3 regions of the Williamsia sp. Leaf354 genome follow, and region 2 is predicted to be linked to each of the others. Evidence: predicted binding sites of a transcription regulator. Region 2 holds the regulator's gene; each other region holds the start of a gene.
The links. Region 2 encodes LexA, which represses DNA repair genes until DNA is damaged. Its sites were predicted from a motif close to CGAACANNTGTTCG; they were not measured.

Region 1: the regulator LexA is predicted to act here: its motif matches at 1,500-1,513, upstream of ASG12_RS12265 (SAV_6107 family HEPN domain-containing protein).
Region 3: the regulator LexA is predicted to act here: its motif matches at 3,222-3,235, upstream of ASG12_RS07315 (HNH endonuclease signature motif containing protein).

The regions. Positions count from the first base shown of each region.
Region 1 is NZ_LMPL01000003.1:157,538-163,246, reverse strand. It holds gene ASG12_RS12275 (phytoene desaturase family protein) at 1-857, opposite strand, end outside; gene ASG12_RS12270 (GNAT family N-acetyltransferase) at 841-1,446, opposite strand; gene ASG12_RS12265 (SAV_6107 family HEPN domain-containing protein) at 1,749-2,234, shown strand; gene ASG12_RS12260 (DUF3040 domain-containing protein) at 2,372-2,779, shown strand; gene mraZ (division/cell wall cluster transcriptional repressor MraZ) at 3,172-3,603, shown strand; gene rsmH (16S rRNA (cytosine(1402)-N(4))-methyltransferase RsmH) at 3,849-4,826, shown strand; gene ASG12_RS12245 (hypothetical protein) at 4,912-5,709, shown strand, end outside.
Region 2 is NZ_LMPL01000002.1:482,482-488,190, forward strand. It holds gene hrpA (ATP-dependent RNA helicase HrpA) at 1-1,414, shown strand, start outside; gene nrdR (transcriptional regulator NrdR) at 1,352-1,852, opposite strand; gene ASG12_RS22090 (LysM peptidoglycan-binding domain-containing protein) at 1,976-2,467, opposite strand; gene lexA (transcriptional repressor LexA) at 2,670-3,350, shown strand; gene ASG12_RS10340 (SDR family NAD(P)-dependent oxidoreductase) at 3,435-4,298, shown strand; gene ASG12_RS10345 (putative PEP-binding protein) at 4,315-5,709, opposite strand, start outside.
Region 3 is NZ_LMPL01000001.1:1,513,531-1,519,239, reverse strand. It holds gene ASG12_RS07340 (purine-cytosine permease family protein) at 1-975, opposite strand, end outside; gene ASG12_RS07335 (hypothetical protein) at 1,247-1,588, shown strand; gene ASG12_RS07330 (enoyl-CoA hydratase) at 1,592-2,323, opposite strand; gene ASG12_RS07325 (VOC family protein) at 2,411-2,785, opposite strand; gene ASG12_RS21960 (hypothetical protein) at 3,015-3,191, shown strand; gene ASG12_RS07315 (HNH endonuclease signature motif containing protein) at 3,295-4,785, shown strand; gene ASG12_RS07310 (flavin-containing monooxygenase) at 4,796-5,709, shown strand, end outside.

The DNA.
Region 1 (5,709 bases), on a different contig from region 2:
CGCACCGCACCGCCCGCCGACGTCACCCGCCAGTGGTCTCCGGTCCACGCGAGCGATTCGACCGGTGCGTCGAGGACCAGTTCGCCGCCGTGCGACCGCAGGGCCGAGACGAGCGCCTCGGTGAGCGCGCCGCTGCCACCGACCGCGCGCCCGGGCGGCAGGGTGTGCATCAGCGCCGCGATGCCGACCATCGGCGCGGTACCCGGCTCACTCATCGGCGGTCCCGACTGCGCGCCGAACCACGCGAGTGCGGCCTTGAGGCGCTCGGAGTCGAACCAGCTGTCCAGCAGGGCATCTCCGGAGCGGAGGAACTCCTGGGCGAGATTCGCCCCGGCGGCCCGGCCGGTGACGCCGTCGCGGGTGGGCATGCCCCAGAACGAGCGCGCGAACCCGCCGACGGTGGGGCGGTGGGCGAACATCCGCATGACCGCCGCCGACCGCGGTCCCCACACGGCGACGAACCGTCGGTACGCGTCGGCCTCGCGCGCACCGCACGCGGCCTCGATGGAGGTGCAGGTCGCGTCGAGGTCGGTCCGGAAGACGATCGCCGGTGAGTCGCCGTCGGCGGGTGCGAACGCCCATGGGTCACAGTCGATGTAGCGCAGGCCGTGCGATCCGAGCGACAGGTCGTCGATGATCGAGGTGTGCCGGATCATGATGTGGGCCGAGGATCCGCGGTCGACCCGGTAGCCGGGGAACCGGGCCACCGTGGACACGGCGCCACCGGGGATGGTGTCGCGTTCGACGACGGCCACGTCGAGGCCCGACTGCGCGATATACGTCGCCGCGACGAGTCCGTTGTGACCGGCACCCACCACGATCGCGTCGTGGATGCGGGCGTCACTGCTGGTCGTCATGGGGGCCCATCGGTAGTCGGCGTCCGAGGACGGCGAAAGGTCGCGGATCGCCCGCGAAGCTGAAATGGCGGAGCAGATCGGCGAAACCGACCCGCCGGTACAGACGCCACGCGCGGTTGTCGTCGGCGGGTACCTCCGGTGTGGAGAGCAGGACGCTGCTCTCGCTCCGGTCCGCGAGGAGTCGCTCGAGCAGTGCCTCGCCGATGCGGTGACCCTGCAGGCGGGGGTGCACGTGGAGTTCGGTGAGTTCGAAGTAGTCGCGGGTGATCTCGTCGATCTGCTCACGTGTGTACCCGCCGTGCCGCAGTCCTGCGCAGAGCTGTTGATGCCACCACTGGTCGCCCGCGCCGGTGTAGCCGTAGGCGATGCCGACCAGTGACCCGCCCGCCGGGCCTCCCGTCGCGTCGTCGGGGGAGCGGTAGGCCCCGACCGCGGTCCAGCCGGGTCGTCGCATGTGATCGCGCCACAGCGGGGAGCGGTGTGTCTGGGTCCCCCGGGGGTATCCCATGGCCTCGACGTAGACGTCGAGAGCAGGGTTCAACCAGTCCCCGGCGTCGTCGGGGGCGAGGCCGACCAGGCGAACAGACACCGTTCTCCGCCTCCTCTTGAGACCTTGTCGGGGGGTAGCTATATTGAATAGGTCGAACGGGTGTTCGAGTACTCAACCTCCGCGACGAGTCTCATCGTGACCCGACGACCGACGGCCGGTCCGGCGGTGGACGAGGGAAGCGTCTGCGGCCGGGCCGGTCCGATCGTCGTCCGGCCCGTCCGGGTTCCGGTGGGCAGCGGTTGTTCCATTGCTCACGTTGTCGGTGGTCGGCGGTATGACTGATCCGTCCGATGGGGTTGAACCTCCACAGGTACACGAACAGACCAGAGAGGGGTGTGACGATGACCGGAACGCGTACGACGACTCGACGCACCGCCACGGTCGATCCACGACTGGCGCTGCGTGCCCGCGAGCTGCTCGGTCGCGCCGAGGCCATGGCGGCGCACGCTGCCGATTCCCCGGAACCGACAGAGCAGCTCCGAGCGCTCTACCTCGCCGCCCTGCGTGCAGCCGGTGCAGCGCTGGTGGTCGGGGAGAAATCCACTACCCGTCCGCGTCGAGGCCCGGTGAGCGCCTGGGCGCGCCTTCCGCGGGCACTGCCGGAGCTCACCACCTGGGCCACCTACTTCGCGGGGCTCTCGCGTCTGCGAGCCGACATCGAACTGGGCGTCGTCCGCGACGTCGACCCGGGGACCGTGCAGGCCACCCGGACCCGTCTGGTCGACTTCATGGACGAGGTACAGGCGCAGGTCGTCGCCTTCGAGCACGGCACACGGGCGACCGCGGGCCACCGGCCGGCGACTCTGACCGAACTCTCAGCCGGGTAATGGTGGTCGGTTTCTCGATCACCTCGTATCATCGACAACAGGGCTCGCCACACGAGCCCACCGACCCCGACACACCTGCCGCGGGTATGCGTTGGACACCGTCCGGTCACCGGACCGAAGTGCTGTAAGGAGGGGCGGTGCCACTCTCGGAGCACGAGCAGCGAATGCTCGAACAGATCGAGAACGCGCTGTACGCCGAAGATCCCAAGTTCGCGTCGAATGTCCGGCGTCGACGGGTACGCGGCGGGTCGACGACGCGTAAACGGCTTCAGGCCGCGGTCCTGTTCGTCGTCGGGTTGCTGCTGCTGATCGGTGGGCTGGTCGTCGACGTCACTGTCGGCGGTTTCCCGATTCTCAGCCTCGTCGGATTCCTCGTCATGTTCGCCGCCGGGCTCATCGCGCTGTGGGGCATCGGCTCGTCCGCGCCGCCGGCGTCGGGAGCCACCTCGGAGTCCTCGTCGGGACGTCGTCCGCGGGGCAACGGGTCACGCTCGTTCAGTGAGCGGATGGAAGAGCGCTTCAACCGACGGTTCGAACAGGAATGATCCTCCGCAGGGCCTCGACGGCCCCGCACTGACCTCACACACGAGACCGCGCACCGATTCCCGGTGCGCGGTTTCGTCGTTCTCGGGGTGATCGCCGCCCGGGCCTTCGTGCCCACCGATCCCCACTTTCCTCCACCGCGCTCGCCCACAGGCCTTCGGCGTCCGGTGCGGACGATCCTCGGTGACGAAACCCCAGGTCGTCTCGGTCGGCGGTGATCGGTCGACTTCCAGTCGCCCCACCACTTTTCTTACCCTTGACCTGCTGTTTCGTGATCGAGCACGAACATGTCGGTCATCTGGGGGTGGAAAGTGGGGGGAAGTGGGGTACTGTGGTGCACGGAGGAGAGAGTGCCGGACTCGCGACTCCGCCCGGCAGGAGGTGTGGGGAGAACATGTTCCTCGGCACACACCTGCACAAGTTGGACGACAAAGGGCGGCTCACGCTTCCCGCGAAGTTTCGAGAGCAGTTGGCAGGAGGGATGATGGTCACTCGCGGTCAGGACCACAGCCTCGCGATCTACCTGCCCGAGGACTTCGTGGAGCGGGCGAAACGAGCCGCTGCGGCGTCCAAGGTGGATGAGAAGGCGCGGATGTACCAACGTCATCTCAACTCCAGCACCGAGGAGATGGTGCCGGACGCACAGGGACGGATCACCCTGTCGTCCAAGCACCGGACCTACGCAGGCCTCACCAAGGAATGCGCGGTGATCGGCAACTACGACTACGTCGAGATCTGGGATGCCCAGGCCTGGGAGCAGTACGAGTCCCAGCACGAGGAGAGCTTCTCGCGGGCCGACAACCCGTCCCTGGAGAACATCCTGTGATCACCGGGTCCCGCCGCCGGAGGACCTCGGCGGGACCGCACGGCCCGGTTCGCCTCGGCGAGTTCAGGCCTCTGCCCGAGATGTCCCTGGCGCACTTCCCCAGCGCCAGGTCCGTCATCGGGCAGGGACCCGTACTCACCGCAACGACCTCCCGGCCGCGCCGACAGCACGACGCCGTGTCGTGCTGCCGGCGACCGGTCCGATCGACCCGCACCGCACAGCGCAGCCACTCCGAAAGGCCTCCGGTGGAGCACAAGTCGGGCGAACACGGTCACATCCCGGTGATGGCGGAACGGATGATCGACCTCATCGCTCCCGCCCTCACGCACACCGCTCCCGACGGCACCGGCGCCACGTTCGTCGATGCGACCCTGGGAGCCGGCGGCCACAGCGAACTCGTCGCGAACCGATTCCCCGGCGTCGCGATCATCGCCATCGATCGCGACGGCAACGCCGTGTCGTCGGCGTCGGAGCGGTTGGCGCCCTTCGCCGATCGCGTCACCATCGTCCGGCGGCGCTACGACGAGATCGCCGACGTCCTCGCCGACGGCGGTCGAACGCGATACGACGCGGCCCTGTTCGACCTCGGCGTCTCGTCGATGCAACTCGACCAGCACGATCGCGGGTTCGCGTATTCCGTCGACGCCCCGCTGGACATGCGGATGAACGACAACGACACGCTGACCGCCGCGGACATCCTCAACACCTACTCGCACGGCGAGATCGCCCGTGTGCTGTCGGAATACGGCGAGGAACGGTTCGCGGGCAAGATCGCCTCGGCCGTTCTCCGTGAGCGGGAGCACCAGCCCTTCGACACCAGCGCCCGACTGGTGGAGCTGATCTATCGGGCGATTCCCGCGGCGACCCGTCGGACCGGTGGCCATCCCGCCAAACGCACCTTCCAGGCGTTGCGGATCGAGGTCAACCGCGAGATGGAATCGCTGCAGCAGGCGATGCCCGCGGCCGTGGATCACCTCGCCGTCGGTGGACGCCTGGTGGTGATGAGCTACCAGTCGCTCGAGGACCGCATCGTCAAGCGGGAGTTCGCACATCGGGTCACCTCGAAGACACCGCCCGGGCTGCCGTTCGATCTCCCCGGGACCGCTCCCGAGTACCGGTTGGTCACCCGCGGGGCCGAGCGCGCCGACGATGCCGAGATCGCGTCGAACCCGCGATCGGCGCCGGTTCGACTCCGCGCGATCGAACGGCTGGCCCCGCGATGACCGCGCCCCACCCTGCCGGTGGCGCACGCATGACGCACGAGATGAACGAGACGGCGACGGATGTCGTGACGATGGAGGTACGGCGATGACCGTGGCAGACCGAGGCGCGTTCGTCGCCGGGGCGACCGACACCGATGCGACCCACAGCGGTTCGCCGGACTCCGATGCGACGGACACCGACTGGGATCCTGATCTCGACGAGGCGGGCGGGTCGGCATCGGGGACGAGACGGCGTCGTGACCGCACCGGGGTGGCCGACCGCCCGCGGGAGAACCGGTCTCCGGCCGCGCAGCGTGCCATCGATCGGCGCCGTCGTCGGGCGACCCAGCGGTCGACGACCACCCTCGTCGACCGCCGCGAACGGCCGACCGGCGGTGTCCTCGCCCGCATCGTGGCCTCACCCGCAGATCTGTTGCGGCGGATGCCGTTCGCCGTGCTGGTCGTCGCGATCCTCGCCGTCGGTCTCGGTCTCACGTTGTGGCTGTCGACGACGGCGGCGCAGACGTCCTACGAACTCTCGGCCAAACGCCAGGAGAACCAGACACTGATCGACCGCCGGGACGCCCTGAAGAAGTCCTTCGAGTCCGGTGACTCGGCGCCCGAACTGTCCGACAAGGCAACCGCATTGGGGATGATCCCGGCGAGCAACGTGCCACGTCTCGTCGTCGCACCCGACGGTCGCACGCGCGTCGAGGGCGAGATCGCGCCCGCCACCGGGACCGCGGCGCCGTCGATGAACGCCGGTCGGCCCACCGCCGTGACCCCGCAACCGGGTTCGTCCACCGGTGGCAACACCGCCGCGCTGCCCGCCTCGGCTGGGGTGCCGGGCGCCGCCGCGGCCGACGAGCCGTTGGCCTCGAATGTGCTGCCGGGTGCCTCCGGG
Region 2 (5,709 bases):
GGAGTTCCCCGACCGGTGGCAGCAGGGCGAGGCGCACCTCGATCTGACCTATCAGTTCTCGCCCGGCGCCGAACGCGACGGGGTCACCGTCCACATCCCCCTCGCCCTGCTGCCGCGGGTCCGTCCGTCGGGCTTCGACTGGCTGGTCCCCGGACTGCGCACCGAGCTGGCCGTGGCGATGGTGCGGAGCCTCCCCAAATCGGTGCGCAGGCGGCTCGGTCCCGCCGCCGATGTCGGGGCTGCGGCCATGGCCGCACTCACCCCGCGCAGCGAACCGGTCGCCGTCGGTCTGGCGCGTGAGGTGAGTCGCCAGACCGGTGTCGCGGTGTCGCCGAACGATTTCGACCCGACCACGTTGCCCCGCCATCTGCGCATGACCTATGCCGCGGTCGCCAACGACGGATCGGTGGTCGCCACCGCCGAGTCGCTCGCCGAGCTGCGCGACGCCGTCGGGGGATCGGCGCCCGCGGCGCCGCGGCGTGGTGTCTCGACGTCCCGGGGCGGTGCGTCCGCCGCACCTGCGCCGCCGCCGATCACCGAGTGGACGGCCGCCACCATCGGGACCATCGCACCGTCGGTCGTGGAAACCGTCGCCGGTCAGCAGGTCACGAGCCATCCGTGCCTGCTGGTGGTCGACGGCGGTGTCGTGCGGGCGGTCGCGACCACCGCCGCCGAGGCCGACCTGCAGACCCACCGGGCCATCCGACGGCTGCTCGAGATCTCGATCCCCGTCCTCAAGCCCTCGGCCACCGGCCGGCTACCCGTCGCGGCGCGGTTGGCGTTGTCGCAGAGTCCCTACCGCTCGACCGAGGACCTGCTGCGTGACTGCACACGGGCGGCCATCGGCGATCTCACGGGGTCGACCGGCACGGTGCGCGACCCCGCCGCGTTCGCGGCGCTCCGGGCGTCGGTTGCCCGTGACACCCCGGCGGTCGCCCACGCCGCACTGGCAACCGCGGCCGACGTGCTGATTCGCGTCGCTCCGATACGGGCGGAACTCGACCGCCTCCGCTCGGGAGCTGCCGTCGCCGACATCACGCGCCAGCTCGACGATCTCGTGTTCGACGGGTTCATCGCCGCCACCGACGCCGAGCACCGCGCGCGTGTCGCGGTGTATCTCGACGCCATCCTCGTGCGATCGGCGCGCCTGCCCGCTGCGTCGGCGACCGACGCCCGGGCGATGGAATCGTTGGACCGCGTCCTCGACAGGTGGGCCGAGGTGGTCGAGAGAGCGACGCCGGCACGGCGTGTCACGCTCGGGGAGCAGATCCACTGGATGGTGGAGGAACTGCGCATCGGGCTGTTCGCCGAGCGCATCCGGCCCGCCTATCCGGTGTCGGAGCAGCGGATCCTACGTGCGATCGACGGCCTCGCCCGCGGAGCCGACGGAGGCGGTGGCGGCGCGCGACGGTGACGACCGCAGGTCGTCGATCTCGCGCTGGAAGTCGTCGACGGACTCGAACGACCGGTAGACCGAGGCGAAGCGCAGGTAGGCGACCTCGTCGAGTTCACGCAGCGGCCCGAGGATCGCCAATCCCACCTCGTTGCTGGGGATCTCGGCCGAACTCGAGGCACGGACGGCGTCCTCGACCTGCTGGGCCAGCAGCCGCAACCGGTCCTCGTCGACGGCACGGCCCTGGCACGCGCGACGGACGCCGAGCATCACCTTCTCGCGGCTGAACGGCTCGGTCACCCCGTTGCGCTTCACGACAGCGAGCACCGCGCTCTCCACCGTGGTGAACCGACGGCCGCAGTTCGAGCACGAACGGCGGCGGCGGATGGCCTGACCCTCGTCGGCAACACGCGAGTCGACCACTCGGGTGTCCTCGTGCTTGCAGAAGGGGCAGTGCATCGACGTGTCCTCGAACCTGATCCGCGGGCGACGCGCGTCGAGGACGGACCCCGGGGCGTCACAGGGTCCGATGTGGACCCACGGTCGCGAGGATACCGACCCGGGTCGAGCGTCACACACCGGTCAGTTCCGGTAGAGCGGTGCGAGCAGCGGTTGGCCCGCGGTGAGGGCCGATCCGCTCATGTGGTTGAGCTCCCTGATGTCGGCGACGACCGCCGACGTCGACCGGTCCGGGGCGACGCGCTGCGCGAGCTCGCCCAGCGACTCCCCGCCACGGACGTGGACCACCGAGGTACCGGCGATCGGCGCGGCCGTCGAGTCGGTGGCGGCCGCCCCACCGATGACGACCGCCCACACCGCGATCGCGAGGGCGATGCCGGCGACGATGGCCGCGCCCCATCCGATGGGGGCGGGCCGGCGCGACACCGGTGCGTGGCGGCGTCCGTCGGCGCACACGACGCCCGCGGGGCGCGCCGCGACCGGCCGACCCGAGGGGCGGCGGCGTGCGGGCACGGGGCGCGGCGCCGGACGCGGCGCGCGCTCGACCGTGGCTCCGGCGGGCCGGTGACCCGCGTGTGCGGTGGTGCTGCTGTGACGCGTGAGAGTCTGATTCATGACGTGCTCCTCATCGACCAGACGTTCGAGTGAACGTGTGTTCGATTTGTATCACGCACCTCCGACAATGTCCCGACACGGTCGAACAAATGTTTGAAAGTTGTTATCTGCTGCACTACTGTCCCAGGTGACAGCAGGTCCGCGCGTCATCCGAACCGTTCGAACAGACCGGTCGGGAGCGGGCCGCGACAGGAGGGACACCGTGTCCGACACCACCGTCACCACCACCGACTTCGCCGACGGCCCGATCAGCGAGGCCGATCTGACGCCTCGGCAGGCGAAGGTGCTCGAGGTCATCCGTGCGTCGGTCCGCGAGCGCGGCTATCCCCCGAGCATCCGCGAGATCGGCGACGCGGTCGGCCTCAACTCCACCTCGTCGGTCGCCCATCAGCTCCGCACACTGGAGCGCAAGGGCTTCCTCAAACGCGACGCGAACCGCCCCCGCGCGGTCAACGTCCAGGACGCCGATCCCGGTGACGGCGGGGGGTCGGATGCACTCTCGCTGCCGACCCCGACCTTCGTCCCGGTCCTCGGCCGGATCGCGGCCGGCGGGCCCATCCTCGCCGAGGAGGCCGTCGAGGAGGTCTTCCCACTCCCCCGCGAACTCGTCGGCGACGGTGCGCTCTTCCTGCTCCGGGTGGTCGGTGAGTCGATGATCGACGCCGCCATCTGCGACGGCGACTGGGTGGTAGTCCGCCAGCAGAACGTCGCCGACAACGGCGACATCGTCGCGGCGATGATCGACGGCGAGGCCACGGTGAAGACCTTCAAGCGCACCGACGGACACGTGTGGCTGATGCCCCACAACCCGCAGTTCGACCCCATCCCGGGAGACGAGGCGGCCATCCTTGGCAAGGTCGTCACCGTCATGCGTCGCCTCTGATCGACTGCACACACCCCGCAGATCCCATCTGACCACGCCGCGTGTCACACTGAGCTCCCCGTTCGGCGGACGACAGGAGAAGTGATGGGCACGCAGCGATTGGTCCTGGACGGGGCGGTGGTCATCGTGACCGGCGCCGCGGGCGGCATCGGGCGAGAGGTCGTCCGTGAGGTGCATCGTCGCGGTGCCCGGGTGGTCGCACTCGACCTGGTCCAGGCGGCGGTCGACGACGCCGTCCGCGGACTCGATCCCGACCGCGTGCTCGCGGCACGCGCCGACGTCACGGTCCCCGCAGACCTGTCCGACGCGGTCGATCGTGCCGTTGCGCGATGGGGACGGATCGACGTGGTGTTCGCCAATGCCGGTATCTCCAGCGGAGATTCGGCCGACACCGTGGCCAGCGTGGCCGACGGCGTGTTCGAGCGCGTCATCGGCGTCAACCTGATGGGTGTGTGGAACACGGTGCGGGCGGCACTCCCCCACATCATCGACTCCCGGGGGCATGTCCTCGTCACCTCGTCGACATACGCCTACCTCAACGGGATGGTGAACGCGCCCTACGCGGCATCGAAAGCCGCCGTCGAGCAGATTGGACGCGCGTTGCGCAGCGAGCTCGCGGCCCACGGCGCGACGGCCGGGGTGCTCTACCCCGGATGGGTCGCGACCCCCATCGCCGACGTCGCCTTCGGCAAAGACCAGCTGGCCACCGCGCTGATCAAGCGGGCCTTCCCACGTCCGCTGCTCACGCCGATCAAGCCCCGACGCGTCGGGCTGGCGGTAGCCGACGGGATCGAGGCCCGGTCACCGCGCATCCAGGTGCCACGCCGGTGGATCCCGGTGTCCGCCCTGCGCGGGATCGTCAACCCGCTGTCGGATGCCGCCCTGCACCGTGATCCGACCATGATCGGCCTCGTGCGTGAGGTGGAGGACCGGGCTCACCGGCGGTGAGCCCGACCGGTCGCCGTCAGGCGTGCAGGGCCGCCGCCGCGGCGGCCCGTGCGTCTGCCGGATCTGCGGTGGCCAGCGCCGCCTGCGCCGCGGCCCGGCACTGCGCAGTGCTCACCTGACCCAGCGCCGCACCCACCCCCGCGGCGGCCGCGGGTGCGCTCGACAGTGACGTGGCGCCCATGCCCACCAGCACACAGGCGAGCAACGGGTCGGCGGCGGCCTCACCACACACGCCGACGGACTTGCCGGTCGCCGAACCCGCTGAGGCGACCATGTTGATCAGTGCGAGGACGGCGGGCTGCCACGGGTCGGTGAGGTAGGCCAGTTCGGCCGACATGCGGTCGGCCGCCATCGTGTACTGCGTGAGGTCGTTGGTGCCGATCGACACGAAGTCGACCTCGGCGAGGATCGACGGCGCGAGCAGTGCGGCCGAGGGGATCTCGATCATCACCCCGGCGATGAGGCCCCGGGCACGCACCTTCGCCGCGAAGTCACGCGCCTCGGTCGCGGTGGCCACCATCGGGGCCATCACCCACGGGGACGAGCCGGTGGCCTCGGCGGCGGCCGCGATGGCGTCGAGCTGCCGATCGAGCAGACCCGGGTTGCCGAACGCCACCCGCAGACCGCGCACACCGAGCGCGGGGTTGGCCTCGGTTCCGTTGTCGGCGAACAGGAGCGGCTTGTCGGAGCCGGCGTCGAGGGTGCGGATCACGATCTTCGCGTCGGGCTCCCCCGCGGAGGGGACGAACGCTTCGATGACCTCGCGGTAGAGCGCGGTCTGCTCGGCGGCGTCGGGCTCCTTCGCGCGGTCGAGGAAGGCCAACTCGGTACGGAACAGCCCGATGCCCTGGACCGGGAAGTCGGTCGCGGAGCGCGCAGATGTCCCGTCCTGGACGTTGGCGAGGATCGACACGTCGAGTCCGTCGGCGGTGCGTCCCGGTCCGTTCCAGCGCGACACCAACTCCGCGGCGTCGCGAGACCGGGCGACGGCGGTGCGGGCGGTCTCGGCGTCGGGACCGACGGTGACGGTGCCGGCCTCCCCGTCGAGCATCACCGGGGTGCCCGCGGCGACCGAGGTCAGGGCACCGACCGCGACGACACACGGAATCCCCAACTGGCGGGCGATGATCGCGGTGTGGCTGGTCGGTCCGCCCAGACGCGTGGCGAGGCCCCGCACGAGGGCGGGGTCGAGCCCGGAGGTGTCGGCCGGAGCGAGGTCGTCGGCGAAGAGGATGACCTCGTGGTCGGGCTGGGCCAGGCCGGGTTCCGGGTCACCGGCGAGTTCGGCGAGCACACGATCGCGCACGTCGAGCAGGTCGGTCACCCGCTCGGCCATGAGACCGCCGAGCTTGGTGAACATGGCGACGAACTGTTCGGTGGCGTCGACCGCGGCGTTCGGTGCAGGTGATCC
Region 3 (5,709 bases), on a different contig from region 2:
CACCGCGAGGGTGAGCGCCAGCCAGTGCGGCATGAAGTCCTCGTAGATGGCGAGGAACTGCTCGACGGGCTGGTTGGCGACGCCGGCCTGATCGGCGAAGTTGAGGATGAGGTAGACCGCGAGGAACAGGCCGACGACCTGCTTGATCGCGCCGAAGAACACCCAGCCCGGACCGGCGGTGAGCACCGCGGCCCACCAGCGGCGGTTGTTCTCGGGGGTCTTGGGCGGCATGAAGCGCAGGTAGTCGATCTGCTCGGCGATCTGGGCGATGAGCGACAGGCAGACGCCCGCGGCGAGCATGGTGCCGGCGAACGACACCCCCTGACCACCCTTGGCGTCGATACCGCCGCTGTAGGAGAGGAAGTCGCCGACGGCGCTCGGGTGGCTGATGAGCAGGTAGAGGAACGGGAGCACCATCATGACCAGCCACAGCGGGGTGGTCCACACCTGCAGCTTGGCCAGGGTGTTCATGCCGTAGATGACCAGCGGGATCACCAACACCGACGACACGAGATAGCCCAGCCACAGCGGGATCCCGAGTCCGAGCTTGAGGCCCTGGGCCATGATCGAACCCTCGAGGGCGAAGAAGATGAAGGTGAACGACGCAAAGATGACGTTGGTCAGCACCGAGCCGTAGTAGCCGAAACCGCTACCGCGCGTGATGAGGTCGAGGTCGATGTTGTACCGCGCCGCGTAGTAGGCGAGCGGATATCCCGTCAGCACGATGACGACGGCGAAGAACAGGATGCCCCACAACGCATTACCGGTGCCGTTGGCGATGCCGATGTTCGCGCCGATCGCGAAGTCGGCCAGATAGGCGATGCCGCCGAGCGCGGAGATCGAGACGACACCCGGACCCCACTTGCGGTAGCTGCGTGGCGCGAACCGAAGGGTGTAGTCCTCCAGTGTCTCTCGTGTCGCCGCGGCCTGCGGTCCGGTGAGAGCCGGATTCGGCTCCACTACTTCCTGGGTCATGCGTTCTCCTCGATCGCGTGTCGCAGTGATGTCCACCCCCTGGCGGGCAATATCGCGACGCTAGAGGCGACGTGTATCCCGAACGGTTCCAGCATGTTTCGAGCACGAAAACTCGCACCCTTTAGCCTTGCGCATGAACGCTGGGTAGCGTAGAGCGCGTCATCGCAAATGTCGTAGGCTCGAAGCGGTCACCGGACCGCACCGGTCCCCCTGAACATCGGAGCTCACGCTGTCCGGCAAGAAGTCCGCCACCACGCTGCCGACGGCCACCGTGTGCCGTGGTTGCTGCTGTGGCACCGCGCGCAAACACCCCGACATCGACCACGACGAGCATCTCGACGCCCTGCGCGCGTCGGCGAGCGACGCCGCGCGGGTGCGCACGAGCGATTGCCTCGACGACTGCGCGCGGTCGAACGTCATCGTGGTGTCGCCGTCGCGGGCCGGTCGGGTCAAGGGCGGTCGGCCGGTCTGGCTGCAGAAGGTGTTGACCGCCTCGGCCATGGCCGAGGTCGGCGACTGGATGCGCGCGGGCGGTCCCGGGATCGCGCCGCCGCCGGCGTCGGTGAAGCGACTCGTCTACCGACCGGGATCGTCGGTCAAGCGCCTGAAATAGCGCTCAGCGGCCCGTGAACCGCGGGCTGCGCTTCTCGGTCCGTGCGGCCCGGCCCTCGGCCAGATCCTGGCTCTCCCAGGCACGCATCATCGCCGCCGCACGATAGGCCGGCACCTCGTCACGGGCGCCGTCGCCGGCGAACACCAGCTTGTAGTGGGCGAGCGTGAGCGGAGCGAGTTCGGCGATGCTCGCCGCCCACTCCTGCGCCATCGCCAGATCGCCGATGCGATTGGCGAAACCCACCGACAGGGCGTGCTCGGCGGTGAGCGGGTCACACCCGATGAGCATTCCGCGCGCGGTGCCCGATCCGACCAGCGAGATGAGGCGACGGATCGTCCACTCGTCGACCGCCACGCCGATCTTCGCCGCGGGAATCCCGCACAATGCGTCGGGCGCCATCACGCGCAGATCGGCGACCATCGCCAGCTGCAGGCCGGCGCCGAGCGCGCTGCCGTTCAGCGCCGCGATCACCGGCACCGGCACCGCCTCGATGCGCTGCAGGGCCGACACCAGCTTGGTCAGGAACTCGGGGTCGTAGACCGGACCCGACAGGTCGGCCCCCGCGCAGAACACCCGACCCTCGCCCGTGAGGACGATGGCGCGCGCACCGGCCTCGACGGCGGAGTCGACCGCGGCCACCAAGTCGTCCACCATGGCGTGATCGAGCGCGTTGCGCTTGTCCGATCGCTGCAACTCGATGGTGGTGACGGACCCGTTCGACGTGCTCCCGATCATGAGCGTCAGCGTATCGCGAGGCGTGTCCTCCGCGGCCGTCACCCGAGACGGGGTGCGGCGTCGCCGTGGGCCATCGTCGTCGCCGAGTCAGACGTAAGGCCGCGTCGTGAGTTCGAGGTAGTGGCCGGCGGGATCCAGGAAGTAGACGCCTCGTCCGCCGTGCTCGGTGTTCGTGGCGTGGAGTGATCGCCGTTGCGGGTCGGCCCAGTAGTCGAGTTCATGATGCCGCATGTAGTCGAGTGCTCGATCGAAGTGGTCCTCGGTCACCAGGAACGCATAATGCTGAGGCGAGAAGTCGGTGGGCGGTGCTGCGAACTGGAGCAGAACTCCGCCGTCGAGTGTCAGGTTGATGAAGGGCCCCCACCTGGGGGCGTCGTCTGCTTCCAAGATGTGCCGGTGGAACCGGGCAGATGCCTCCGGGTCGTTCGCGGCGATGATGGTGTGGTTGAACCGTGCAGTCATGTCTCTTCTGATCTGGAGTGCGGATGGGCGGGCGAGGAGTCACCGCCGACCGGTGGCGAACGAGAAGTGACAGAGGTACGGGCGTGGAATCGCCCGCTCCGCTTCACCGCGTGTCCGGGAAGCCTTCCCGTGTACGGCGCGATGCCATCCCGGTTGTCATGCCGGAAAATTAGCACGGGAAACGACGTCACTCCACCGAGATCAGCGAATGCGGCTTAGGCTGCGGGACATGCGATTGATTCTCGACGTGGATCTCGATGCCCTCGACGGTGATGCGGCCGCGGAGGTGGGACGCATCCTGCGGTACTGGGCCGGTGCGGCCGCCCAGCTCCCCCTGGACCAGGCCGTGTCGCACGACCTGATGGACTCGCAGTACCGGGCAGTCGGAACCTTTCGGATCGAGTGAACCGGCCGGTCGCGCAGGGAAATTCGCGCTCGAACACACTTGCGAGTGTCGTATTCCTGAACTATACTTTTGGCAGTCGATGCATCCGGGGGGAGGCTGCGCTGTGGGGAACACTCTGATCGCCAAATATGCTGCGCTGGAATCACTCCTGGCCGAGATCGCCGACGAGTCCTCCGACGGCTTGACGGAGTCGGAGGTCGCAGAGGTCGCGGTCACCCACGAACGACTCACGCGCACCATGGGGTCCATGGGACTTCGGTGGATCGCCGACGTGTCCGATCGCGAGGCCTACCGAGCGGTGCAGTGCCGCAACCTGATCGAATTCGTCGGCGAACATCTCCGGGTCGCGGCGCCCAAGAAGCGGCTGCGCGAGGTCGCCGAACTGTCGTCGATGCTGTCGATGACCGGCGAACCGCTGCCCCCACGCTGCCCCGAGACCGCGGCCGCCATGGCCGACGGCGACCTTTCCCACGAGCACGTCATCGCAGTGCTCGACGTCCTCGACAAGGTTCCTGCCGCAACACCTTCGGATGCGCGCGACCGGGCCGAGGCACAGCTCGCCGACATCGCCCGCGACTTCGGTCCACGCGAGATCGCGCGCGCCGGCGCCCGCATCCTGGCTCATCTCGACCCCGACGGCGACCTGCCGTCGGACCGCGATCGCGCCCGCAACCGCGGTGTCGGCCTCGGTACCCAGGACTCGCTGCTCATGTCGAAGCTCACTGGCCATCTCGATCCGATGACACGAGCGCTGTTCGACGTCGTCCTCGCAGCCTGGGCCGCGCCCGGCATGAACAACCCAGACGACGAGCACTCACCGCACGGCGGCAACGACGACGACGGCATCGACCCCGCCCTGCTGCGCGAGGCCGCCGACCGCGACCACCGTTCACAGTCCCAGCGCAACCACGACGCCCTGAAGGCGCTGCTGCAGGCGGCCGTCGACGGACGGCTCCTCGGCGGCTCGCACCGAGGTCTGCCCCCGCACATCATCGTGTCGATCACCGATACGCAGCTGCGAGAACGAGCAGGCATCGCGCACACCGCCACCGGCGCAGACCTTCCCATGACCGACGTCATCGCACTGGCCGCCTCCGCGCAGATGCACCTGTCGGTGTTCGACGACATCACCGGCGAGCCCCTCTTCTACGGTCGCGCCAAGCGGTTGGCGACCCAGGCCCAACGATTCGTCCTGTTCTCCCAGTACGGCGGCTGCGGCAAGGCCGGGTGCCCCGCGCCCTTCTCGCACGTCGAGATCCATCACGCCGAAAGCGACTGGGCCGATGGCGGTGTCACCGACGTCACCGACCTAGCCCCCGCGTGTGGACCCCACAACCGCGCCGTCGGCGACGGCCCGGGGCAGTTCACGAGCATCAAGATCGACTCCGGGCCCGACCGCGGACGCTACGGCTGGACACCCAACGGCAATACGGGCCCACCCCGCGCCAACCACCTGCACCGACCCGCGCAGATCGTCGCCGACCACGCACCACCGGAACCCGTATCGGAGACGGTGCAACGACGGTTGCAGTTCCTCGTCACCGAGAGCATCAGGCTCCCCCGCGTTCACCGGCAGGCCGTGCTCGCTGAGTAGAGTTCTCGTCGTGTCCACCGACGAGCAGCTCGACTGCGTCGTGATCGGTGGCGGCCAGGCCGGACTGTCGGCGGGCTATTTCCTGCAACGTCGTGGTCTGAACGGACGCTTCGCCATTCTCGACCATGCACCCTCGTCGGGTGGTGCGTGGCAATTCCGTTGGCCCACACTCACCCTCGCCGGAGCGAACCACGTCCACGACCTCCCCGGATACGGCCTCGCCGAAGCCCTCGGAGTCGACTGCGATCAGTGGCCGGCATCGACAGCCGTCGCCGACTACTTCGGACGCTACGAACGACGATTCGACCTCCCCGTCCGCCGACCGGTCCACGTGAGCGCGGTGCGTCTCGTACCCGGACGCGACCCCGACGACCCCCGGTTCGCGGTGACCTCCGGCGCCGGCCCCGGAATGCCGGAGACCACGCTCGAGGCCGCAACCGTCATCAACGCGACCGGTACATGGGATCGCCCCTTCGTGCCACACACACCCGGCGCCGAACGCTTCACCGGCCGCATCCTGCACACCCACGACTACACCGGGCCGCACGACTTCGACGGACAGCGGGTGCTCGTGGTCGGCGCAGGGATCTCGGCGGTGCAACTGCTCATCGAGATCGCCCGTACCGCAACCGATGTGGAGGCCTTCTGGTGCTCGCGCACCGAGCCGGTGTTCGCCGACGGTCCGTTCACCCCCGAGGAGGGCCGCGAGGCCGTCGCCCGGGTGGAACGGCGGGTGCGCGCGGGACTGCCGCCGACGTCGGTGGTGTCGGTGACCGGCCTGCGACGCACCCCCGCGATCGCCGCGGCCCAGGCCGACGGGATCCTCGCGTGGCGACCGATGTTCACCCGCATCACCGAGACCGGCGTCGCCTTCGCCGATGGGACGCAGCTCGACGTCGACGTCATCTTCTACAACACCGGATT